4 regions of the Paenibacillus sp. AK121 genome follow, and region 1 is predicted to be linked to each of the others. Evidence: predicted binding sites of a transcription regulator. Region 1 holds the regulator's gene; each other region holds the start of a gene.
What was found. Region 1 encodes Rex, which represses fermentation and respiration genes when NADH is low (regulators of the CRP and FNR family bind a similar motif). Its sites were predicted from a motif close to TTGTGAAATATTTCACAA; they were not measured.

Region 1 (6,202 bases):
TGCTTCCGTCACTATATCACAGTGTAAAATATGGGCAGAGGGTCACAGTAAGCACGCATACCATTAATCTGCAGGAGCAATTGCGAGAGCGTGATATTCCGATGCTGACAAAAGTGATTCCGTTCCCGTTCCGGGCTGCCATTTTTAAGGGTCGGGGGCATTATTTGTGTCTGCGTAAGTTTGAACATAAAATAAACAGAAGAGACTTCGCGACACCAAAGGAAGACTTGATTACAGCGGCTCAAATGATTGTCTGGCTGACTCTGACAGAAACTGGTGATGATGAGGAACTGAACCTGAGCAACCGTGGAGGGGATTTTTGGGAAACAGTAGCTAGTGATTCCGAGTCCTGTCTCGGCCGTTCTTGCCCATGGTTCCGCAAGTGCTACTATCATCGTGCACGTCATGAAGCAGGAACAGCGGATGTGGTTATTACGAATCACTCCAAGCTGTTCACCGACGTCAAAGCAAGTCACCAGCTATTGCCCAGCTATGAACATCTTGTAATTGATGAAGCACATCATCTAGAGGAAGTAGCCGGTAAGCACCTGGGCATGCATATGAAATATTTCACACTCGTGCATACGCTGACTCGATTGTTCAAGGACAGTAAGAACGGACAATTGCCTTCGTTACGTCAGCAGTTGGCAAAGTCGGGGCATGAGAAGTCGACGGAATGGGCCTCGACCATTGATCAGCTGTACCCACTCGTGTTAGAGGTTAAGGAAACTTGGGACCTGCTAAGCGATAAGCTGTTTGGTATGTTGCCAGAGCGGTCTGATGCCACACCGGGTGAAACGGGACAATTTTCTTCGCGTCTCAAACCGTCGGCCAAGCCTGCAAAGTGGGATCAAGCGGCGGCGTTGGAAAATCAGCTTTATGTAACGTTGAGTGAAATTTTGCGCAAGGGCGACAAGCTGATGCTGGATGTCAAGGAAGAACACGACGATTATGCGGCGGATAGTCTCATTACAGATATCACGGGTCTGCTTAAGGATTTGGCGGGGATTAGGGAAAATTTGCGCTTCTTTATACGACTCGATGATGAAACAACCGTATATTGGCTCGAAGCGAGTGGGCAATTCCGTAGTAAATCATTGCAATTTTATGCAGTGCCCGTCGATGTGAGCCGCCAGTTGAAAGAAATGTTTTTTGACAAAAAAAGAAGTATTATTTTGACATCTGCTACTTTATCGGTAGATAAGTCGTTTCAGTACATGACCGATCAACTCGGCTTGCAGGAGGCAGCGGATCAAGGACGATTAATGACGTCACAGCTCCCATCACCTTTTAATTACAGGGATCAGGTGTTGCTGGTCATTCCGCGAGACTTTCCGAGTGTCAAGGGCAGTGTAGGGGATGCACATTTTGTAGAGATGCTCGTTAGCTCTCTAGGAGCGACTGCCCAGGCGACGCGGGGGAGAATGCTTGTTCTGTTTACTTCCTATCGGATGCTCCGGCAAGTGTATGAGCCACTTAAAGAGGCGTTAGCATCCAGCGATATTACCGTGTTAGGACAAGGTGTAGACAGTGGGAGTCGGAGCAAGCTAACCCGTCGTTTTCAGGAAGCCAAGGCTTCTGTATTGCTGGGAACCAGCAGCTTCTGGGAAGGCGTCGATATTCCAGGGAAGGCTTTGACTTGTCTGGCCATCGTTCGCTTGCCGTTTCAACCGCCCAATCACCCGTTACTGGAGGCAAAAAGCGAGTTGCTCCAGCAGCAGAAGAAGAACCCATTTATGAAGCTGTCTGTACCACAAGCAGTTATTCGCTTCAAACAGGGATTTGGGCGGTTGGTACGTACAGCGAGTGACCACGGAGTCGTTATCGTTTACGATACGCGTGTGATCGAATCCTATTACGGAAAGCACTTTTTGTACTCGTTACCGGGACCAAAAATGGAGCATATGCCATCGGAGCAAATGGTGCCCCGCATCGCCGAATGGCTCCAATCCGCCCCGGAGACAGAGGCACAACGGACGGACACCTAAAGTCCGTTACAATTAGGGGGAGCAAGTATGAAATCAGATAAAATTTCAGAGGCTGTCGTACGGAGATTACCCGTATATTTACGTTATCTGAATGCACTGCACAAACGGGAGGTGGCTACGGTCTCTTCTCAAGAGCTGGGACAGAGGTTAGATTTGAATCCGGCCCAAATTCGTAAAGATCTTGCCTATTTTGGCGATTTTGGTCGGAAGGGCATCGGTTACGATGTTTCTTATCTAATTGAGAAAATACGCCATATCCTGAAAATTGACCAGCAAATTAATGTAGTATTGGTCGGAGCGGGTAATCTGGGTCAAGCCCTATCAAACTATAACGCTTATTTAAAAGACAATATGAAGATTGTGGCGGTATTTGATGCGTTCCCGGATAAGGTTGGGACCAGAATCAATACCTTAGTCGTTCAGCCGATGGATGAATTGGAAGCGACTGTGAAAGAAAAAAATATTCGAATCGGGATTATTACTGTACCTGATTTTGAGGCACAACACGTAGCTGATAGGCTCATTGAGAGTGGAATTGGAGCGATTTTAAACTTTGCACCTATCATTCTCAAGGCACCGGCTAACATTCGGATACATGCCACAGACTTTACAACTGATTTGCTTAGCCTCGCTTATTATCTGGAGGACGGAAAGGAAGAAGCACAATATGACAGTGAATAAATGGATGATTAAAAACGGTTCTTTTGCCGTGAATGGACCTGAAGCTGGGGTAATCCATGGTTTTATGATTGTGGAGGATAGCCGTATTACTTACATTGGCGAGACTCTGCCTGCGGGTGAGGAAGAGACGGAAGCAATCGACGGTAACGGGTTATTGTTTTTGCCTGGTCTGATTAATACTCATGGTCATGCGGCGATGTCTCTGCTGCGAGGGTATGGAGATGACTTGGCACTTCAAGTCTGGCTTCAGGAAAAAATGTGGCCTATGGAAGCCAAGTTTACATCTACGGATGTGTATTGGGGAACATCCTTGTCAGTGCTGGAAATGCTGAAAGGTGGAACCACAACTTTCCTGGATATGTACGATCATATGGATGAGGTGGCACGTGTAGCTGAAGAGTCGGGCATCCGTGCAAGTTTGATGCGTGGAGCCATTGGACTCTGTTCAGAAGAAGAACAGCGGATCAAGCTGGCTGAGGCCGTGACTTTTGCCCGTAACTGGCATGGAAAAGCAGACGGACGTATCACAACGATGATGTCTCCGCATGCCCCATACACATGCCCGCCAGCGTTTATTGAGAAATTTGTTCAAGCAGCACATGATCTCGATTTACCATTGCATACGCACATGTCCGAGACGATCGCCGAAGTTGAGCAAAACGTACGCGACTACGGTTTGCGTCCAGTTGCACACTTAGATAAGCTTGGCTTTTTCTCCCGCCCTTCACTTGTTGCCCACGGCGTACACTTGAACGACGAAGAGATAGCTTTATTAGCGGAACGAGGTGTGGCGGTTTCACATAATCCAGGCAGCAACTTGAAGCTGGCAAGTGGTGTAGCTAGAGTGCCTGAATTGCTGCGTGCAGGAGTTACTGTTTCTCTTGGAACAGACGGTCCTGCCAGCAATAATAACCTGGATATGTTCGAGGAAATGCGTCTGGCGGCACTCATTCACAAGGGAGTATCTGGCGACCCAACAGCAGTTCCTGCAAATGAAGCACTGCGTCTGGCAACAGAGTATGGTGCAAAGTCGATTGGTTTAAAAGAAGTAGGAGCGCTGGCAGCAGGCAACAAGGCTGACTTTATCGCGCTAGATCTGAATCAGGCCCATTTCTTGCCGCGTACAGATCTTATTTCCCATGCCGTATACTCTGCAAGTGCCAAAGACGTGGCTCATGTGTGGGTAGACGGTCGTCAGGTTGTGAAAAACGGCGAATGCCTGACGATGGACGAGGAACGTATCAAACATGAGGCACAAGCCGCCTTTGAAGGGCTGCTGTCGCGCTAATTCAGGTGTCACATCCCCTTAGAGAGGAAGCACAGGTTTGAAAAATAAGAAGAAATGGATAGCGGTCGCCATTTTGGCCGTAATACTGATCCTGGTCAGCATTTTCTGGTATTATTCCTACGTTACTCAAGACCAGGTGGCTGAGAAAAATGCCGCTATCATTAAGGCCAAGCAATCAGGTGGTCTGGTTAGCACGACTCAGACTTGGAAGTCTGTGTGGGATCAGATTTATTGGGTGGTTCAAGGAAAAAACGCACAGAATGAAAATATAATGGTGTGGGTTCCTTTTCAAAAAATGGAAGGACAACCTAACGTACCTGTCGCAGATCCAAGCGGTGTTCATACCGAGCTGATGAAAAACGGAGTCGACGAGCAAAAAATGACAGCGATAATTCAGCAGCAACTTCCAAATGCAAAAATTGTAAGGCTCCAACCGAGTGTGTTCAATGGCGAATATGTATGGCAACTGTTTTACGATGATGAAAGCCATCATAACTATACCTTTTACCGTTTCTCAGATGGAGCATCGACGGGGATAAAGTATACTTTACCTAATTACTAGCGTGTTATGGGAGTAGTGATGGTGAAAAGAATGTATTGTTAAAAGAATGACTGATTGAAGTTGAAAAGACGTAAATGCGACTTAAATCGTATTTACGTCTTTTTTTGCTGCTACGAAAATCACAACTCCTCCACACATTGCCTTCGATATTAGATTCACGTTATGATATACTATATTTTATAAGTGATAGACAAAAATGATAGAAAAATGAGTTGCTGATCTCTATAAGATCATGCAATTTGGTTGTTTGTTGACATTCGTCCCGTTTCTTCTGGGTTTTACATTTTGAGAGGAGGATGTTGTTTGAAATTGCGTGCAGTTCCTATTGTTGTGGCGGCCGTTTTGGCAGCCTTGTTGATGTTTGGGGGATGGTTCATTTACCGTCAGGTTACAATGCAAAGTCCTCTGGAAAAACTGGTATCTCAATATCCAGGCGTGACAAGCGCTCAAATAGATATTAAACAGGATCAGGTCGTATTGAAACTAGATCTCAAACCGCAGGCGGATGTGGCCGGATTGGTCGATGTGGTTAAGCAAAAAGGGCAATCCATCATTGGCAGCCGTACCATTAAGCTGGATATCGCAGATCGTTCCAATTCAGCACTGAATCAATGGTGGTCTGAGGCTATGTTTCCTGTAGCCGAAGCGATGGAAAATAAAAAGTATACTCAAATTTCATCTACAGTTGAGCAGATGAAAAAGAAAAAAGCAGGTATCAAGGCTGATACCGATATGGATTCAAACAATGTCTATATCCGACTCAGCGAAGGCAATGCGACTAAGTTTATCGTCTTGCCACGTCAATCTCAGCAAATGGGGGTATGGCCTAATGCCTAGATGGATCAAGGAAATATTAATCGGTATTGTGCCGGTGACCATTATATTTCTCGTTTTTATTGGGGTGAATATTATCCCTCTTCTGGTTGCGGGCGTGATGCTCAGCGGCTTGTTAATGCTCATGCATGCTCGTGGCGGCTTGGCCGTAGGTGCCGGGCAAGAGCGCAAACGTAAAAAAAATGGTCCGGACAAGCTGACTTTTGAGGAAATTGGTGGACAAGAAAGCGCTAAACAGGAATTGCGTGAAGCCTTGGATTTTTTGAATCGGCATGATGAAATTTCCAAGTTTGGTATTCGTCCATTGAAAGGCGTTTTGCTTACAGGCCCTCCGGGAACAGGAAAAACGCTGATGGCGAAAGCAGCTGCACACTACACCAATTCTGTGTTTGTTGCAGCTTCAGGCAGTGAATTTGTTGAAATGTACGTGGGTGTCGGTGCAGGTCGTGTCCGTGAGTTGTTTCGGGAGGCTCGCACTCGTGCAGCCAAGGAAAAGAAAGAAAATGCAATTATTTTTATTGACGAGATTGATGTTATTGGTGGTAAGCGTGAGGGTGGACAGCAACGAGAATATGATCAGACTTTGAATCAGTTGCTGACAGAAATGGATGGCATTTATTCGGCAGATACACCGCGGATATTACTTATTGCGGCAACAAACCGTAAAGAAATGCTGGACAGCGCCTTAACGCGTCCAGGACGCTTTGACCGCCATATTCAAGTAGACTTGCCTGATAAGAAGGGCCGTCTTCATATCCTTAAAATTCATGCCAAAAACAAACCGATTCAGGAAGATGCTAATTTGGACAAAATCGCTGAGGAGTCTTACGGTTTTTCCGGTGCACAGTT
Region 2 (6,202 bases), on a different contig from region 1:
CGCAACAATTCATTATCCAAACCGTACGAATGAGGGAGGACGTCAGAGACGAGTTCCGCTCGTTGTCATTTGTCACGGTTTTGTGGGCAATCGTATCGGAGTCGATCGATTGTTCGTCAAGACTGCGCGTGAATTGGCCGAAGGTGGATATTTTGTACTGCGCTTTGACTTTGCCGGTTGTGGGGAAAGTACGGGTGAATACGGCAAGCAGGGGCTCGAATCCATGATCAATCAGACACGCACAGTGTTGGATTACGCCGTGAATTGCGCGGACATTGACCCGACCAAGGTGACGCTGATCGGTCACAGTTTGGGGGGCGCTGTTGCCCTGCTCACAGCCGTTCGGGACAAGAGAGTACAAAACCTGGTCCTTTGGTCAGCTGTCGGCTATCCGTTCAACGACATTGTCAAAATTACGGAGCGAAGCGTGTACGACGAGTCTGTTAAAACCGGTCATGCAGACTACTTGGGCTATAAGTTCACACCAGCTTATTTTGAGTCATTAGCTCAATTCCAACCGTTCCAAGAGGCCGTTAAATTTAACGGTGATGTGCTCGTTATTCATGGCACCTCGGATGATATCATTCCTGTGGATTATGCATTTCTGTTTCAAAAGGTATTCTGGATGCGTCCAGAGGGACGCTGTGATAAGGAGATTATTTTCCAGGGAGATCACACTTTCTCGTCAGGTAAAGAGCGGCAACAGCTGATTGACCGCACACTGGAATGGCTGGATGAACAGGAAAATATTCAACGGGATTGGCAGCACTGGATGATCTGATTTCAGGGTGTAACGGATTGTATTGGAAATTGCTCCTCCGCCGGAGTAAAATGAAAGAGTAACACTATACTGGCGTGTGGAGGTTGGCAGCGATGACATTACCCTCAATTTTTGTTGCGCATGGTTCACCGACACTGGCTGTAGAAAATAACGCATATACCAGCTTTCTTGCAAAGCTGGGCGCGAGCCTGCCCCGACCCAAAGGAATCATCATTTTTTCCGCGCATTGGGATAGCCCCGATCAATGTATCGGCGCGGATGATCAGCATGCAGCGTTGCACGATTTCTACGGCTTTCCCGAAGAAATGTACTCACTTGATTACCCTGCACCAGGCGATCCAAAGCTGTATGAGGAGATAGGGCATCTGTTCAGTCAGCATAACCTGTTCCACCAGCCGGTTCGGAACCGGGGACTGGATCATGGAGCATGGGTGGTTTTGCGGCATATATATCCTGATGCGGACATACCGGTCGTACCCTTATCCATTGATTCACGACGCGATCCTCAGGAGCAATATGAGATTGGACGGATGCTGGCGCCACTGCGTGAACAAGGGATTTTGATCCTTGGTAGTGGAGGCTTGGTCCACAACTTGCGGACACTCAAGCAGACGAGTGAGCCAGCCGATTGGGCCGTTCAATATGATGACTGGATTGCACAGCAGCTTCAAGACTGGAATTTGCGTCATCTATTCCAATATGACAAGAAGGCTCCATATGCCAAGCAGGCGGTTCCTTCGTATGGAATAGAGCACTTTTCGCCTTTGTTTTACGTGATGGGGGCTGCCGATCATGATCGCTCCGCGCGTAAGCTTTTTCAGTCGTATGTCCTTGGCTCATTGAGCCTCAATTGTTGGGCTTTTGGTCAAGAAAATGATCTGTAAATGTAAGAAAGAGAACTTCCGAAACCGCATGGTGTGTGGGGTTGGAAGTTCTTTTGGTGTGTTCTTCTGTGATTAATTAGCAGGCACGTTCTTTTTTAGCCAGGCGGATACTTGCGGAGTTCGCTTATCTTCATTTTGATCCAATAGTGTCATAAATGCCTTCAGCTTTTGAATGTAGGTACTCTTCGAATCCCTGTTGCGTTGAACGACGAGCTGATACCCTTTTTTGGCATTGGGGCGAATCTTCCCGGTGTCATCAACGAATAGTGGTGTATTGTTCGTACCATAAAAAGTATAGAAGAAATAGAGATCATGTAATGATTTCACTGCTTGTGTACGATTGGAATGTGGATATTGGGTTATAAACGACTCTTGCGCCAGCACCCTTCCGGCTAACTGTTGATAACCGATGTGTAATGCCGCATCCTTGGTAGCCGGCTGTCCAGATTCCGTCGCCATGATGTCAATATAGCTGCGGATATCTGCGGTAATGTCATTTCTGAATACTTTATATTTTTCATAGTTGATGACTGGGTAAAACATGCCTTCTGCGGTTTCAAGTTTGTAGCCGGCATCTCTGGATTGAGTGAGTAATTTTTTCAGTTTTGCATCGTTTGTCCGACTGATTACATTAGTGAACGAATCACCGGGTTTATAGACTTGATTAATCTTAGTTTGAACAGAGGTCGGATATAAGGTCTGTGCATATGAATCCAATTGCTGTTTCTGTGCATTTTCGAAATGTAGCACTAGGATGGTAGCTTGAGAGGCAGGAATGGATTGAATATGTTTTTGCAAATAAATGAATGCCTGAGGTAGCTTACCTGGTTGGCAAAGTAGCTGCTCGAAGGTTTTGGAAATATGTTGTACAACTTCTGCTTGAGATATTGTAGTAGATGTCGCTGCTTTGGCTGATGTCGTAGATCCCAATCCGATCGTCTGTACTGTGAAAGTTACTGCTGCGAGCATGAGATAGGCTTGGGTGATTTTTTTCATGGTATAACCCTCCATTAGGTTCTTTGATGTAACTGTAGTGTACAAGGTAAATGTATCGTGAACATTCCATGTTGTATCCAACTTGTAAACGTTCGGGGGAAAGATGAACCCGAAAAAGGAGTCTCCAAGTCAGGATGGACTTGAGGACTCCTTTGTTCACTTAAATAGAGGAGGGTGCAGCATAGCCATACATTAAAGAGAAGCAGCATGGCTGAACAAAAAAACAACCATTTTCCAGAGGATAACGGTTGTTTTTTGGATAGTTAAGCTATTTTTCGATTGGGGTCCGTTTGATAAGTATCTTTATTTTTGCCAAACAGTCCACGCAGGAAGGGCAGTACCCAACGGTCAAAGCCGATTCTTCCGGCATTTGCACCAGCAACGATAAGGAAGATTTCAACCAGCAGGTAGATTGCATTGGTGCTTACTGTACCCGAGAACAGGAACGAGAAGTTCATAACCATAGCCATCAAAGTAGCCAGTGTAGTCAATGTACCAAGCAGCAGGCCAACCCCGACTAAGAACTCACCCAATGGGATCAGGACGTTGAACAAACCGACATTCGGCAGGGCAAAGGCTTCAAGGAACGATCCCCACCAGCCTTGTACAGCGGGGTGATCTCCGCCTGTTTTAGCAATGGCCCCCGAAATAAATCCACCTGCATCGAATCCGCCAGTCAGCTTCTCAAGTCCGTGGGTCATCCATTCATAACCTAGATAAATCCGTACTACAGTCAGCAGCCACATTGCTACTTTGTTCTCACGTAACCAGTTGTTAAACATTCAAATCACTCCTCTTTCTTAATCTATAATGATGGGTTGTATTTCATTTTGTTTGGGATGATCATCTTTGCTACACCTTTATTGTATTAGGTTCAGTTACAGTTATTTGTGATAAAAATCACAAACTCTAATATTTTTAAATTTTAATGTCTTTAGATAAGTATTCTATAGAGAGGTAATGCCTCAATCAAGACAAAAACAGGAAATAAAGCTTATAATGAGAAAAATAACGATGTGGAGGGATGAACTTGTCCGGGCCCATGTTTCAACGAAATCATTGGTTGCGTGTGATGGCCTCAGCTCTGTTATGCATGACAATGATATCTTGTTCTGCTTTGTCCAATACGGGTGAATCTGAATCCGTTCCCCAACCGAACCAGCAAGAAACAGAGAAGAAGGTGCTTGAACCGCCTAAGGAGCCATCTGTTCCGGCATTTACAGCTCCGCTTACCGGGCTTCCGGTGGAGCAGCCTGTTTTGGAGCGGCCACTGGCTGTCATGATTAACAATGCCCCGGCTGCGCGTCCACAGGCAGGGCTTAGCCAGGCAGACATGGTATATGAGGTTCTTGCAGAAGGCGGAATTACCCGTTTGGTAGCTTTTTTCCAAAGTCATGGTGGAGATGTGAAGATCGGTCCGGTCCGCAGTATTCGGCCGTATTTGATTGAACTAGGCGAAACCTATGGTGCGTTACCGATACATGCAGGGGGAAGTACAGATGCCTATGCGATTTTACAGCAGCAGCGGAAGGAGCATCTGGATGAGATTTCAAATGGAGGGGCTTATTTTTGGCGAAGTAAAGATCGTCGTCCACCACATAATTTATACACAGATGTGAGCAGGCTACGTAAAGGAAGCGAAAGCAAAGGATATACCAAGCAGACGGAAGTTCCAGTGTATCCTTATCTCAAAACCGGCGAAACTCCAGTTATGGTGGACGAGAGTGCCGCATCTGTGCACATCCGGTTTTTGCTGAAAAGCTATCGCGTATCTTATACCTATGATCGAGCCGATCAACGATATAAGCGTTTTGTGAACGAAAAGTCACATCTAGATCAAAATAATAACCAACAGCTCTCAGCGGCTAATGTTATTGTGATGAGCACGAGGCATCGAACGCTGGATGATGTAGGCAGACTAAGCGTTGAACTGGACGGTAGCGGAGAGGCCATGGTGTTTCAACAAGGACAGTTAATACGTGCTGAATGGCAGCATACATCTGGCGATGCGATTCGGTTTATGAAAAATGGGGTTGAAATCCCGTTAACACCAGGTACATCCTATATACATGTAGTACCTGCAGATACTTCACTAACGGAACATGTAACGTTTGAAGCGAATTAGAAAACGTAATACACCTATTTAGGAAAAAATTGTCGGATAATGACTCTCTATGTCGGGCATTGTATACGTATATCTAGAAATTTGCTTTTACAAACATTACAAAAACATTGATGAGTGTGATAAGATAGCAAAGGTTGTCTATTGCAGTCGAAACAGGTTGCGGATATTTTCGTAAAGGGGTAATCGTTATGAGATTGAAGAAAAAGGATATATTCTTCGAGACGTTGGAAAATATGGCAGATACGATCGTGCAAGCAGCCGATTATTTTGCCCAACATACTTCAAATTTACAAGATGTGACTTTGTTTACCAATGAGATGAAGAAGTATGAAAATAAGTGTGATGATTACACACACACGATTATTACTGAGTTGAACAAGACCTTCATTACGCCGCTGGAACGCGACGACATCATGGAACTGACAACGACCATGGATGATGTGCTGGACGGTCTTGAAGCGACAGCCTCTCGTTTTTATATGTACAACATTACAGAGCCGGACGAGTATATTGTGCAGTTCGCTGATATTTTGCGTCAATCAGCTTACGAAATTCAGAAGGCTGTACATTTGCTTTCACAGAAAAAATTGTTGGCTATTCGTGAATACACCATTCGCCTAAATGATTTGGAAAATCAGGGGGATGAATTATTGCGTATTTGCATCAAAAACCTGTTTGCAACTGTAACTGATCCTATTGAGCTGATTAAACGTAAAGAATTGTACGAACGCCTTGAAAATACAACGGATTCATGCGAGGATGTTGCAAATATGCTGGAATCCATCATTATGCGTAACTCGTAAGGGAGTCCTGTTACATGGATACAAGTTTACTGGTATTAGGTATTGTTATTTTTCTTGCTCTGGCATTTGATTTTATCAATGGGTTTCATGATACCGCGAATGCGATTGCGACTTCGGTCTCGACCCGTGCATTGACGCCGCGACGTGCGATTATTATGGCTGCGGTTATGAACTTTCTTGGGGCCATCATGTTCACTGGGGTTGCCAAAACCATTGGTGGAAGTGTTGCTGACCCTACCAAATTAACCAACGGTATTGATATCGTCATTGCGACGCTGATTGCTGCGATTATCTGGAATCTTCTAACCTGGTGGTTTGGTATTCCTTCATCCTCCTCTCATGCATTGATTGGTGCGTTGGCAGGGGCGGTGTATGTAGGTGCGGGACAGGATAAATTAAATTGGAGCGGCTTCATCGGGATTGTGGAAGGGCTTATTTTCTCCCCGTTGATTGCTTTTGTTGTCGGTTACATTGTGATGATGATTTTGAAATACATCTTTGCTTATCGCAGTCCACATACAGTGAACAAAGGTTTCCGCACCATGCAGGTCATTACGGCAGCTATCCAGTCGTTTACGCATGGTACGAATGATGCTCAGAAGGCGATGGGGAT
Region 3 (6,202 bases), 190 kb from region 1:
GCCAGGCTTGCCGTACATCATCAAATCGCGGAACTTGGTCTGAGTAATGCGATGATGCGATCCCATCCATTTCATAAAGTCAATCGCAAAATCACAATGCTGGCAAATAAGCAGCTCCAAATCTGTATGATCGATTACGCCAATATCACTGTCCTCCAGAACCTCAGCAGAAAAGGAATGCTTGGTGCCGAAGAAAGGATCAGCTTGACCAACAAGATCGCCGCTTTGATACATATATAGAATAAGTTCCTTACCCTCATCCGTTGTTTTGGTTACCTTTACGCGTCCGCGCTTAATATAAAACAGCTTATCCGCTGTATCTCCTTCCCAGAACAAATGCGAGCTTTCTGGCATAACTCGATCTTTCATCATCACTTGCAACCGGTTGAAGCTGGCCTCCGAGAAGCAACAGGTGTTGCCGCGGGCTTCCATTACATTTGTAGGGTTTCTCATCGTCCATTTCCCCTTTGTATCCTATGTTTTTTATCTGCAACTTGATCAATTCAAATTCATTATATACCTGTGCAATGAGTTTTTGGGGCAAGAAGAGGGGGTAAAAGTGGCAGAATTCCAAACTTTGTGATTTAATTCACTTCATAAAATAAAATTTTAAATAGATTGTGAAAAAAATCACAAAATATCTTGAAAAGCTGTGTTACGATCAGTGCGTGAACAAGAGATAGTACACGAGATAACAGGAGGATGAGGGAAATGGCTGTTAAAAACGAGGTTATCCAAAAAGAGCAAAGCGCAGAGCAGTATATTCAAACGCTGATTGACCGGGCGAACCGGGCACAGCAAGCTTTCATGAGTATGAATCAGGAGCAGATTGACGGAATCGTACAAGCTATGGCACTCGCAGGGATGGATAAGCACATGCACCTAGCGAAGTTGGCTGTTGAAGAAACAGGACGCGGTGTGTACGAGGACAAAATCACCAAAAACATGTTTGCAACAGAATATATCTATCACAGCATCAAAAATGAGAAGACCGTTGGTGTCATTGAAGATAATGATTTCGATAGCTTCCAAAAGATTGCAGAGCCAGTCGGTATCATCATGGGGATTACTCCAGTAACAAACCCGACTTCGACTACGATGTTCAAAGCGTTAATTGCCATTAAAACACGTAACCCAATCATTTTCGGCTTCCATCCATCTGCTCAATCGTGTAGTGCGGAAGCAGCCCGCGTATTGCTTGAAGCAGCTGTTAAACATGGTGCTCCAGCGGATTGCATCCAATGGATTGAAGCACCTTCGATGGATAAAACAAATGTACTGATGAACCACCCTGATGTGGCATTGATTTTGGCAACTGGCGGATCAGGCATGGTTAAGGCAGCTTATAGCTGTGGTAAACCTGCACTTGGCGTAGGTCCTGGTAACGTACCTTGCTTTATTGAAAAAACAGCCGATATCAAACAGGCCGTGAACGACCTTATCCTTTCTAAATCTTTTGATAACGGTATGATTTGTGCTTCGGAACAAGCCGTAATTATCGAAGAGCCTATCTTCGAGCAAGTGAAGAAATTGATGATTGCTAATGGTTGCTACTTTGTAAATAAAGAAGAAGCAGCTAAGCTCACTCAAGGGGCTATGAATGTAGAAAAATGTGCAGTGAACCCGGCCATCGTCGGACAGTCTGCTGTAAAAATAGCTGAAATGAGCGGCATTACAGTACCGGCAGGAACAAAAATTTTGGTCGCTGAAATTGAAGGAGTAGGAACCAAATTCCCATTATCTGCGGAAAAATTGAGTCCGGTATTGGCTTGCTACAAAGTGAAAAATGCAGAGCAAGGTATCCAACGTGCTGCTGAAGTTGTAGAGTTCGGCGGTATGGGTCACTCGTCAGCTATCCATTCGCAAGATGAGGACGTTATCGCTCGCTTTGCAAACCGTTTGCAAACAGGTCGTATCATTGTAAATGCACCTTCCACACATGGTGCAATCGGTGATATTTACAACACCAACCTTCCTTCGTTGACACTTGGTTGCGGTTCGTACGGTCGTAACTCGACTTCGTCGAACGTATCTGCAGTTAACTTGATTAATGTGAAAAGGGTGGCGAAACGGACGGTGAATATGCAATGGTTCAAAGTACCTTCCAAAATTTATTTTGAGAAAAATTCGACACAGTATCTTGCTAAAATGCCTGATATCACACGTGTAGCCATTATCACTGACCCTATGATGGTGAAACTCGGATATGTGGACCGCGTCATTCATTATTTGCACCAGCGCCAAACACCAGTTGCGATTGAAGTGTTCTCTGAAGTTGAGCCAGATCCATCGACAGTTACGGTAGAGCGTGGTACTGAAATGATGAGACGTTTCCAACCGGATTGCATCATCGCACTCGGCGGCGGTTCGCCAATGGATGCTGCTAAAGGCATGTGGATGTTCTATGAATATCCGGATACTGATTTCAATAACTTGAAGCAAAAATTCATGGATATTCGTAAACGGATTTACAAGTACCCACGTCTGGGTCAAAAAGCACAATTTGTAGCTATCCCTACAACCTCGGGTACAGGTTCGGAAGTCACATCGTTTGCAGTAATTACAGACAAAAACCTGGGCAACACGAAGTATCCGCTGGCTGACTATGAGTTGACTCCTGATGTGGCAATTATTGACCCTGTGTTTGTATATTCGCTGCCTAAAACAGCTGTAGCCGATACAGGTATGGACGTTCTGACACATGCTATCGAGGCTTACGTGTCTGTAATGGCCAATGATTACACAGATGGTCTGGCAATTAAAGCCATTCAACTGGTATTCCAATACCTGGAGCAATCGGCTCTGATCGGCGACAAGTTGGCTCGCGAAAAAATGCATAATGCTTCTACACTTGCAGGTATGGCGTTTGCTAATGCATTCTTGGGTATTAACCACAGTCTTGCACATAAATGGGGCGGACAATACCATACGGCGCATGGCCGCACGAATGCTATCTTGCTGCCGCACGTTATTCGCTACAATGCGAAAAAACCGACAAAATTTGCTTCGTTCCCTAAATATTCGCACTTTGTTGCAGATGAGCGCTATGCAGAAATTGCACGCATACTGGGACTGCCTGCACGTACCACTGAAGAAGGGGTTAACAGCTTAATTGACGCGATCCGTAAGTTGAACAAAACACTCGGTATCGAGGAATCGTTCCAACAACTCGGATTCGATCCAAAAGACTTTGAATCACGTGTAGATTATCTGGCTGACCGCGCTTTTGAGGATCAATGTACAACTGCAAATCCAAAGCTGCCGCTGGTTACTGAATTGGCTGATGTATACCGCAATGCCTTCTACGGACGCTTTGATCAATAATATAATAGTATGAAGAGGCTTGTAACAAAGCATTTTCCTATACAATACCAATGCAGGCTCTCTATATAGAGGGCCTCTTGGTTTGGGAAGGGAGGTGAGCGGCGAGGCTGAAGGTATAGGCGTGAAGCTAGGGAAAATAAAGTGATAAAAATCACTCGTATTGTGATTTATGTCACATACTACACTCTATCATTATTCTACAATAAGAGTGTAAGAAAGGTCCCGACACTGAGCGTAAGGCATCGGTGAAAAGGCCGGGCTCAAGAAATAGTTTAAACGTGAAAAAAATCACAAGTCCGGAAGACCAAACAATTTGGAGGGATTTACATGTCGGTGATTGAGAGAGAATTACAAGAGCAACAATCTGGCTGGAGAGGTTTTAAAAAAGGAAAATGGACTAGAGAAGTTAACGTCAACGATTTTATTGAAACCAATATCTCACCTTATGTTGGCAATGAAGAATTTTTGGTTGGTCCTACCGCCAATACAACTGCATTGTGGGAAATTGTATCTGATCTTACTAAAAAAGAGTTGGCAAACGGCGGCGTGCTTGATGTAGACGTAAATACGCCATCCACCATTATTTCACATAAACCGGGCTATTTGGACCGGGACAAAGAACAAATTGTCGGTGTACAAACAGATGCTCCATTCAAACGTTCTTTGCAGCCGTTTGGTGGAATTCGGATGATGATCGACGCTTGCAAAGCCTATGGTTTTGAAGTGCCACAAAGCATTGTTGACATTTTCACTCATATTCGTAAAACACACAACCAAGGTGTATTTGACGCTTATACTGATGAAATGAGAGCAGCTCGTAAAGCTGGCATCATTACTGGTTTGCCAGATGCATATGGTCGTGGTCGTATAATCGGTGACTATCGTCGCGTAGCTCTGTATGGTGCAGACTTCTTGATCCAAGATAAAAAACTTCAATTGAAAAGCCTTGAAGTTGATTCCATGGAAGAAGACGTAATCCGTCTACGTGAAGAAATTTCTGAACAAATTCGTGCTTTGAATGAATTGAAACAAATGGCTGCTGAGCACGGTTTTGATATTTCTAAACCTGCTAACAATGCAAAAGAAGCTTTCCAATGGGTATATTTTGGATATCTCGCAGCGATTAAAGAACAAAATGGTGCAGCAATGTCCTTGGGACGTGTATCTTCATTCCTTGATATCTATACTCAACGTGATCTTGAGGAAGGTACGATGAACGAAGAACAAGCTCAGGAACTGGTCGATCATTTTGTTATGAAACTGCGTATTGTTAAGTTCCTGCGTACACCTGACTACAATGAACTGTTCAGTGGTGACCCAACTTGGGTAACAGAATCCATTGGTGGTATGTCTGTCACTGGAGAAACTCGTGTTACCAAAAACAGCTTCCGCTTCTTGCACACACTGTACAACTTAGGACCTGCTCCAGAGCCTAACTTGACTGTACTGTGGTCAGAAAAACTGCCTGAGGGCTTTAAAAAATATTGTGCAAAAGTTTCTATTGAAACTAGCTCCATTCAATATGAAAATGACGATTTGATGCGTCCAATCTACGGCGATGATTATGGTATTGCTTGTTGTGTATCCGCCATGAGAATTGGTAAACAAATGCAATTCTTTGGTGCTCGTGCCAACTTGGCAAAAGCTCTGCTGTATGCCATTAACGGTGGTAAGGATGAAAAATCCGGCGTTCAAGTAGGACCTGAGTTCCCAGCCATTACAAGCGAAGTGCTGGATTACGAAGAAGTGTTGAGCCGTTTCAAACCTATGATGGAATGGCTGGCAAAACTGTACATGAACACTTTGAATGTTATTCACTATATGCATGATAAATATAGCTACGAACGCATTGAAATGGCGTTGCATGACCGTGATATTCTTCGTACCATGGCTTGTGGTATTGCGGGTCTGTCAGTTGCTACCGACTCCTTGAGCGCCATTAAATATGCAAAAGTTAAACCAATTCGTAACGAAAAAGGAATTGCTGTTGACTTTGAAATCGAAGGCGAATACCCTTGCTACGGTAACAACGATGACCGCGTAGATACTATCGCTGTAGAACTGGTAGAAAGCTTCATGAGCATGATCCGCAAACATAAAGCTTATCGTAATGCGGTTCCTACTCAATCAGTACTGACTATTACTTCCAACGTGGTATATGGTAAGAAAACAGGTACAACACCTGATGGACGTAAAGCAGGCGAACCGTTCGCACCAGGTGCAAACCCGATGCATGGTCGTGATAAAAAAGGTGCTCTGGCATCTCTGAGTTCCGTAGCCAAATTGCCTTATGAACACAGCTTAGATGGTATTTCGAATACCTTCTCTATCGTGCCTAAAGCACTGGGTAAAGAAGAAGAAACACGCAAAACAAACCTTGTTTCGATGATGGATGGCTATTTTGGAAGCCACGCACATCATCTGAATGTCAATGTGTTTGCTCGTGAACAACTTTTGGATGCAATGGAGCACCCAGAAAACTATCCACAACTTACGATTCGTGTTTCCGGCTATGCCGTTAACTTTATCAAGCTGACTCGTGAGCAACAATTGGATGTTATTAACCGTACTTTCCACGGTACAATGTAAATAAGTTTTACGTATCAAATAATACACTGACGCACGCATAGCGGATGCGGGAAGGATGATGCAACATGTTGAAAGGTCACATACACTCATTGGAAACCTTCGGGACCGTCGATGGTCCCGGCATCCGCTTCGTGCTCTTTATGCAAGGATGCTTGTTAAAATGTCAATATTGCCATAATCCGGACACTTGGGCCTTGAATGAAGGTAACCCGATGACGTTAGAAGAAGTATTGGCTGAGATTGAGCCATATTTAGCCTATTACCGTTCTTCAGGAGGCGGATTAACCGT
Region 4 (6,202 bases), on a different contig from region 1:
TTGATGATGCTTCTTAACCATTGCATCCATTTCATCCGCAATATTCGCGTACTTTCCAGCGTCAGGTAAGTTTAGAACAGCTTCCTTCACTAAATCAAAACGGTCCATTTGATTCAATACACGCATATCAAATGGTGTCGTAATATCGCCATTTTCACGGTAACCATGTACATGCAGGTTATGGTTGTGACGATCAAAGAACAGATCTTTGATCAGACCTTCGTAGCCATGGAAAGCGAACACGACTGGTTTGTCCTTTGTGAAAAATTGATCAAACTCAGCGTCAGATATTCCACGAGGATCTATTTTTTGGCTTCTCAGCTTCAGTAAGTCTACTACGTTGATGTAACGAATCTTCAAATCAGGCAGTTTTTTATGCAAGATCGAGATCGCAGCTAAGCTTTCAATCGTTGGCTCTGTACCGGCAGAAGCGATAACAATATCAGGCTCTCCACCTTGATCTGTACTTGCCCAGTCAATAATCTTCAAACCTTTGTCCACCAATTCCTTCGCTTCATCAGCAGAAAACCATTGTGGGCGTGGGTGTTTGGACGAAACAACCAAATTGATCTTTTGACGATCATTTAAAATAGTGTCAAAAACAGCTAGCAGAGAGTTGGCGTCAGCTGGCAGATACTCACGAATAAATTCTGGTTTCTTATCAGCCAAATGACCTAACAAACCTGGATCTTGGTGTGTATACCCATTATGATCCTGTTGGAAGACCGTTGAAGTAGCTACAACATTCAATGATGGGATGTCTGCACGCCATCCTTGATCCGTTGCTTTACGCAACCATTTGAAGTGTTGAGTGATCATCGAGTCAACCACACGCAGGAAGGCTTCGTAACTTGCGAAGAAACCATGACGGCCTGTTAACACATAACCTTCCAGCAATCCTTCAGCTTGGTGTTCAGACAATTGGGAATCAATGACACGACCATAAGATGATAAGAATTCATCATTAGGCTCAATAATTTGATCCATCCATTGGCGTTTGGTTACTTCAAAAACAGGAGCCAAGCGGTTAGACATCGTTTCATCAGGTCCGAAGATTCTGAAATTGCGATTCTCTTCATTTAATACAACCACATCTTTAACGTATTTGCCCAAAACCGACATATCTTGCGCAATCACTTTACCAGGTGTGGAGTTATCCAGCGCATAATTACGGAAATCTGGCAATTTCAAGTCTTTAATAAGATTACCCGCATTCGCAACAGGGTTCATTCCCATTCGTTTCTCGCCTGTAGGCAGAATTTCAGCAATCTCAGCTTTTAAACGACCGTTTTCGTCGAACAATTCCTCTGGTCTATAGCTATTCAGCCATTCTAATAAGGCAGGTGCGTGCTGCATATTTTTTTGATCAACCGGAATTGGAACCTGATGGGCACGGAACGAATTTGTATTCGGCACTCCGTCCCATTCCTTTGGACCCGTCCAGCCTTTAGGTGAACGGAAGATAAGTACTGGCCACGCCGGACGAGTAAGATCATTATTTTCACGCGCATTCTTCTGGATAGCTTCGATCTTCTCGATGGCAGTATCCAATACTTTCGCCATTTCTGGATGCATGTGATCAGGGTCTTCACCTTCAACAAAAAACGGTTCCCAACCTAAACCTTTAAAGAACGAAGTTAACTCTTCTTTCGATTGGCGAGACATAATCGTTGGGTTACTAATTTTGAAGCCATTCAAGTGTAAGATTGGCAGCACTGCGCCATCCGTGATTGGATTGATAAATCTGTTAGAGAACCACGAAGCGGCTAATGGTCCCGTTTCAGCTTCACCATCCCCAATAACAACAGCCGAAATCAGATTCGGATTATCTAAAATAGCACCTACACCATGAGAAAGGGAATAGCCCAGCTCTCCACCTTCATGGATAGATCCAGGTGTTTCAGGAGCAGCATGCGAAGCAATACCGCCAGGGAACGAAAATTGTTTGAACAGTTTCTTCATGCCTGGGATATCTTGAGTGATTTGTGGATAGATTTCAGTGTAGCTTCCATCAAGATATGAATTTGAAACCATAACCTGGCCGCCGTGACCAGGACCTTCAATATAAAGCATGTTCAAATCATATTTATTAATAACACGATTAAGATGAGCATAAATAAAGTTTTGGCCTGGAATCGTGCCCCAGTGTCCAATAGGCTTCACCTTTACATCCGAATCTTTCAAAGGTTCTCTCAACAAAGGATTGTCTTTTAAATAAAGCTGACCTACTGAAATGTAGTTGGTTGCACGCCAGTATGCATCAAGTTTTTTCAAATATGTTTGAGATGAGTATTCTGCTAACACGGGTGTTAAGGCCATGGTGTCCACTCCCTAGTAATTTGGTTTGTAATTTGGTTTGTAATTTATTTCCGGAAATTTCATCTACAAGTACATCATAACGCTACGCTAAATTAATTCAACCTTTTTCACAAGTGATACGGTCCAATTTTGTGAAATTTTGAACATACTATGAAATATAAATTAAAAAGACAGTAAAAAAGCTCTTACATTAAAATATATAGAAAGATAAACCAATAAAATTCATGATAAATGGAAGGTTCGCAGGCTCTAATTCTTTTTTAAAACCATAAAAAAAGACCGGAGAATTCTCCAGTCTTTTCGTTAGTGTACCGATACAAAGGTATTAAATTTCAAATATTTGTAATGAAACCGCATATGTGAAAATTCAAATGGCGTGCCGTTATCCAAAAAGAAAACACCCTCCATAATGCCTACCGGTTCATTTTCTTTTAATTGTAGTAGCTTTTGATCATTCTCTTGGGATGGTTCTGCAAAAATGGATAAAAAAGATTTGGTGACGGCCAGGTTCCGCGAGTCTTCCAAATAATTAAAAATGGAACCCTCAATAATCGTCTGATTTAAATCTTGGACAATTTTAATGGGGATGTAGCCCGTTTCAATCATAAAGGGATCGTCATCAAACAGGCGTAAGCGAACAATTTTATAAACAAAATCATGGGTATCCAAGAACAAATCGCGCTGTAGTTCTTCTGTCGGTGGAATGACCTCGAAACTCAATACTTTGATTTTTGGCTTTTTGCCATGCATTTGAAAATTATCAGTAACTCCTAGATTAGAGCCTTCATAGTTAAAGATAGATTCATTTCTTATGTATAAGGGATTAATAAATGTCCCGGAGCCTTGTTTTTTGAAAATAATTCCGACACTCTCCATTTTAGTCAGAGCGCGTTTAATGGAACTACGACTAACCTGGTAAGTCTCACTAAGACTACGTTCATCTGGCAATCTCATATCTGCAAACTTTCCAGCGAAAATTTTCATTTTAAGATCGTCAATAATTTGCTTATAGACAAATTGTGTCATATAGTACTCCTCTTTCAGGTCTTCTATAACTCCATATAGTTTACCATAAACATGTCCATTTCATCTCATGTTTGTTTGTATCTCTTTTACTTTACATCCTTATGCGTAATGCTGCCATGACATATACATCACACCACTGAAAATACCTGCAAAATAGCAAAAATTACAGAACCTCCACCTTAACATCCTCAATATGACCAAGCCTGTTTCGCACCTTGAGGGGTGTTTGACCAGACCAGGCTAAAATCCTTGAATACATTGTTATTATTTATCTTGTTCAAACGTGTTCTAATAAGAATGGTGGGGGGAGATCACATTGACAATCCGCTACAGCGTCATCATTCCAACCTATAATCGAGCCCAGCAGCTGCTGCTCACACTCGCCTCATTTGAAGCACAAACCTATCCGAAGCAATTATTCGAAGTGATTGTAGCTGATGACGGCTCTACAGATGGGACGAAAGAAGTGGTCGAAGGCTTCAAAGCATCCTATCCTCTTACTTATGTGTCACACCCGGAACAACGCGGTCGATCTGCCGTTCGAAATTTGGGACTGCGCCGAGCAAAAGGGATATATATCATTTTCTGCGACGCTGACTTTTTGGTGCTACCTCATTTCATTAAAACCGTGAGTCGTTATCACCGCAAGTATCCCAAATCCGTGCTTTCAGGCATTCCTCACTCGTGGGACGATGCATTTACCCATTATCACCCTGACTTTTCTGTGGAAGAAAAAGAACATTGTCGGAGCATACTTACACAATCAGGCTTATGGAATCCCGACTTTGAAACAGCGAATGAAATTATCCCGATCATCACCCCTCATGATGTCCTGCATCAAACGGGTGCATTGTCTAAAGTCGTTAGCCCCACCAGGGTTCCGCCCAGTACTCAAAAACAATTTGCCTCAACGGACGTAGCTCCCTGGATGATGCTAGTAACTCGTTGTGTAGCCATCAGACGCAACCACTTGATTCGTATTGGAGGTTTCAATGAACGGTTTGTGCTGTACGGACTCGAAGACTGGGACTTGGGCTATAGACTGCATCGCTTAAAAATCCCTTTTTATTGCATCAAAGAGGTGGTCGGATATCATCAGGAACATCCAACCCATCTTAGAGGTAACGTTTTAAATACGGAAAATCTGAGAATCATGTATGAAACTTACGGGTTCAATGACTCCTCGTTAAATTTATTCGCTCTAATTCCTCCATCCGAGGATTTTGAGACCTACAAAAATACGCTGCGCGTATTACGCAGGGGACTCCGTTCTAGGTTAACACGTTCATCGGCTATGTTGTTGAGAAGGACATTACGCATTGCTGCCAAGCAGTTTTATTATCAAAACAACAACCCAGCATACCAGCAAGCATTACGGGTGATAAAAAAGAAAGCAGAGAACCGGAAAAGCCGAGTCGCCCACGTGTTACGAGAAATGCTGGTAAAGTCTGAAAAGCTGTTGGAATAACAAGAGGACGGTAGCACACGAGACACATACCTGGAAGCAGATTCTGTCCTGGATAGATAATGTCGTATATTAGATTAGTCAAATCATAAATATAGGTTAATTGCGGAGGATTTCATTTTCAGGTGGTAACCTATCAAATGAAAAATCCACAATCGAATGAGATTGTGGATTTATGTGACTTCATCTGGATGCAAAACAGCAGCTATTTCGTTTGATTTCGTTTACTTTTGTTTATCTGTTAATGTTCTCACTTCAATAGGATGCAGGTTTGCCTCGATCTGAGCCCGCTGCGGTTCATACCACTCTGGCAGCATTAATTTCTGCCCCAAAGATTCTGCAGGTTCATCGTTAGCAAATCCCGGTGGATCTGTAGCAATTTCAAAAAGTATGCCGCCCGCTTCTCTGAAATATATTGCATTAAAATATTGGCGGTCGATGATTGGAGTTGGCTGATAGCCATAATGCTGAACTGCGCTTCTCCACTCTTCATGTTGCTCGAAATCTTTTGCGCGCCATGCAATGTGATGTACCGTGCCTGCTCCACCAAAGCCTAAGCCCATTTTGACGAGCGGAACATCCACAATGTTGCCGATTTCTCCAGCGGACTGATAACGAGCATATTCGGCGTCTTCATCGATTTTCGTAAATCCGAGTATGCTCTCCAATGCATCCATCGTTTTCTGTGGGTTGGCGCTAAATAGCACTGCACCTCCGAACCCCTTGATTGCTTTATCAGCCGAAATGCCATCGTAAAACCAGGTACTGTTCGATCCCTCCGCACGTTCAACAAGCTCAAGACGTAGGCCCTCATTATCCTCGAATTGAAGGTATTGTTCATTAAAACGGCTTGTTTTCGTAACTTAAATACCAAAGCTTTTCAAACGATGCTGCCAAAAATCAAGCGAACCTAGCGGTACCACATACGAGGTTATACCCACCTGGCCGCCTCCGATTCGCCCTTTGGGAGTTCCCGGTGCAGGGAAAAAAGTAATGATCGTTCCTGGGCTCCCTGCCTCGTTACCAAAGTACAAGTGGTAAACCTCGGGGGCATCGAAGTTGATGGTTTTCTTCACTAACCGAAGTCCAAGAATACCTGCATAGAAATCGACATTAGCCTGCGGATTACCGGCAAAAGCTGTAATATGATGGATACCTGTCGTTTGAAGTGACATATAAAACCCTCCTTTAAATCGTAGAAATCCTTATTTTCCATTATCGTTCAATTTTTAATGATCTAAGTTCATGTATTAATGAAGTATTGCATCAATGGAATATGAACCTGCACCTGTCAACGCAATCCCGATTACGACAGCAATAAGAACCAGTGGATATTCATAGCCATTAGCGGTTGCCCAGATTCCGTTTTGACCATGCACTTTGACAATCGCT

Region 2: a site for Rex is predicted at 3,550-3,567, ahead of KSP24_RS16280 (DoxX family membrane protein). Genes of this name have one in related genera too.
Region 3: a site for Rex is predicted at 3,485-3,502, ahead of pflB (formate C-acetyltransferase). Genes of this name have one in related genera too.
Region 4: a site for Rex is predicted at 2,449-2,466, ahead of KSP24_RS18630 (phosphoketolase family protein). Genes of this name have one in related genera too.

Annotation. Positions count from the first base shown of each region.
Region 1 is NZ_JAHPJM010000003.1:185,137-191,338, reverse strand. It holds gene dinG (ATP-dependent DNA helicase DinG) at 1-1,988, shown strand, start outside; gene KSP24_RS07105 (redox-sensing transcriptional repressor Rex) at 2,016-2,669, shown strand; gene KSP24_RS07100 (amidohydrolase) at 2,656-3,957, shown strand; gene KSP24_RS07095 (cell wall elongation regulator TseB-like domain-containing protein) at 3,995-4,519, shown strand; gene KSP24_RS07090 (hypothetical protein) at 4,823-5,356, shown strand; gene KSP24_RS07085 (AAA family ATPase) at 5,349-6,202, shown strand, end outside.
Region 2 is NZ_JAHPJM010000008.1:189,210-195,411, reverse strand. It holds gene KSP24_RS16295 (alpha/beta hydrolase) at 1-781, shown strand, start outside; gene KSP24_RS16290 (dioxygenase family protein) at 874-1,665, shown strand; gene KSP24_RS16285 (hypothetical protein) at 1,738-2,661, opposite strand; gene KSP24_RS16280 (DoxX family membrane protein) at 2,925-3,443, opposite strand; gene KSP24_RS16275 (DUF3048 domain-containing protein) at 3,692-4,786, shown strand; gene KSP24_RS16270 (DUF47 domain-containing protein) at 4,975-5,589, shown strand; gene KSP24_RS16265 (inorganic phosphate transporter) at 5,604-6,202, shown strand, end outside.
Region 3 is NZ_JAHPJM010000003.1:372,386-378,587, reverse strand. It holds gene KSP24_RS08115 (Crp/Fnr family transcriptional regulator) at 1-453, opposite strand, end outside; gene adhE (bifunctional acetaldehyde-CoA/alcohol dehydrogenase) at 712-3,324, shown strand; gene pflB (formate C-acetyltransferase) at 3,652-5,913, shown strand; gene pflA (pyruvate formate-lyase-activating protein) at 5,979-6,202, shown strand, end outside.
Region 4 is NZ_JAHPJM010000011.1:48,062-54,263, reverse strand. It holds gene KSP24_RS18630 (phosphoketolase family protein) at 1-2,319, opposite strand, end outside; gene KSP24_RS18625 (GntR family transcriptional regulator) at 2,623-3,345, opposite strand; gene KSP24_RS18620 (glycosyltransferase) at 3,662-4,813, shown strand; partial or broken gene KSP24_RS18615 (ring-cleaving dioxygenase) at 5,035-5,985, opposite strand; gene KSP24_RS18610 (DoxX family protein) at 6,061-6,202, opposite strand, start outside.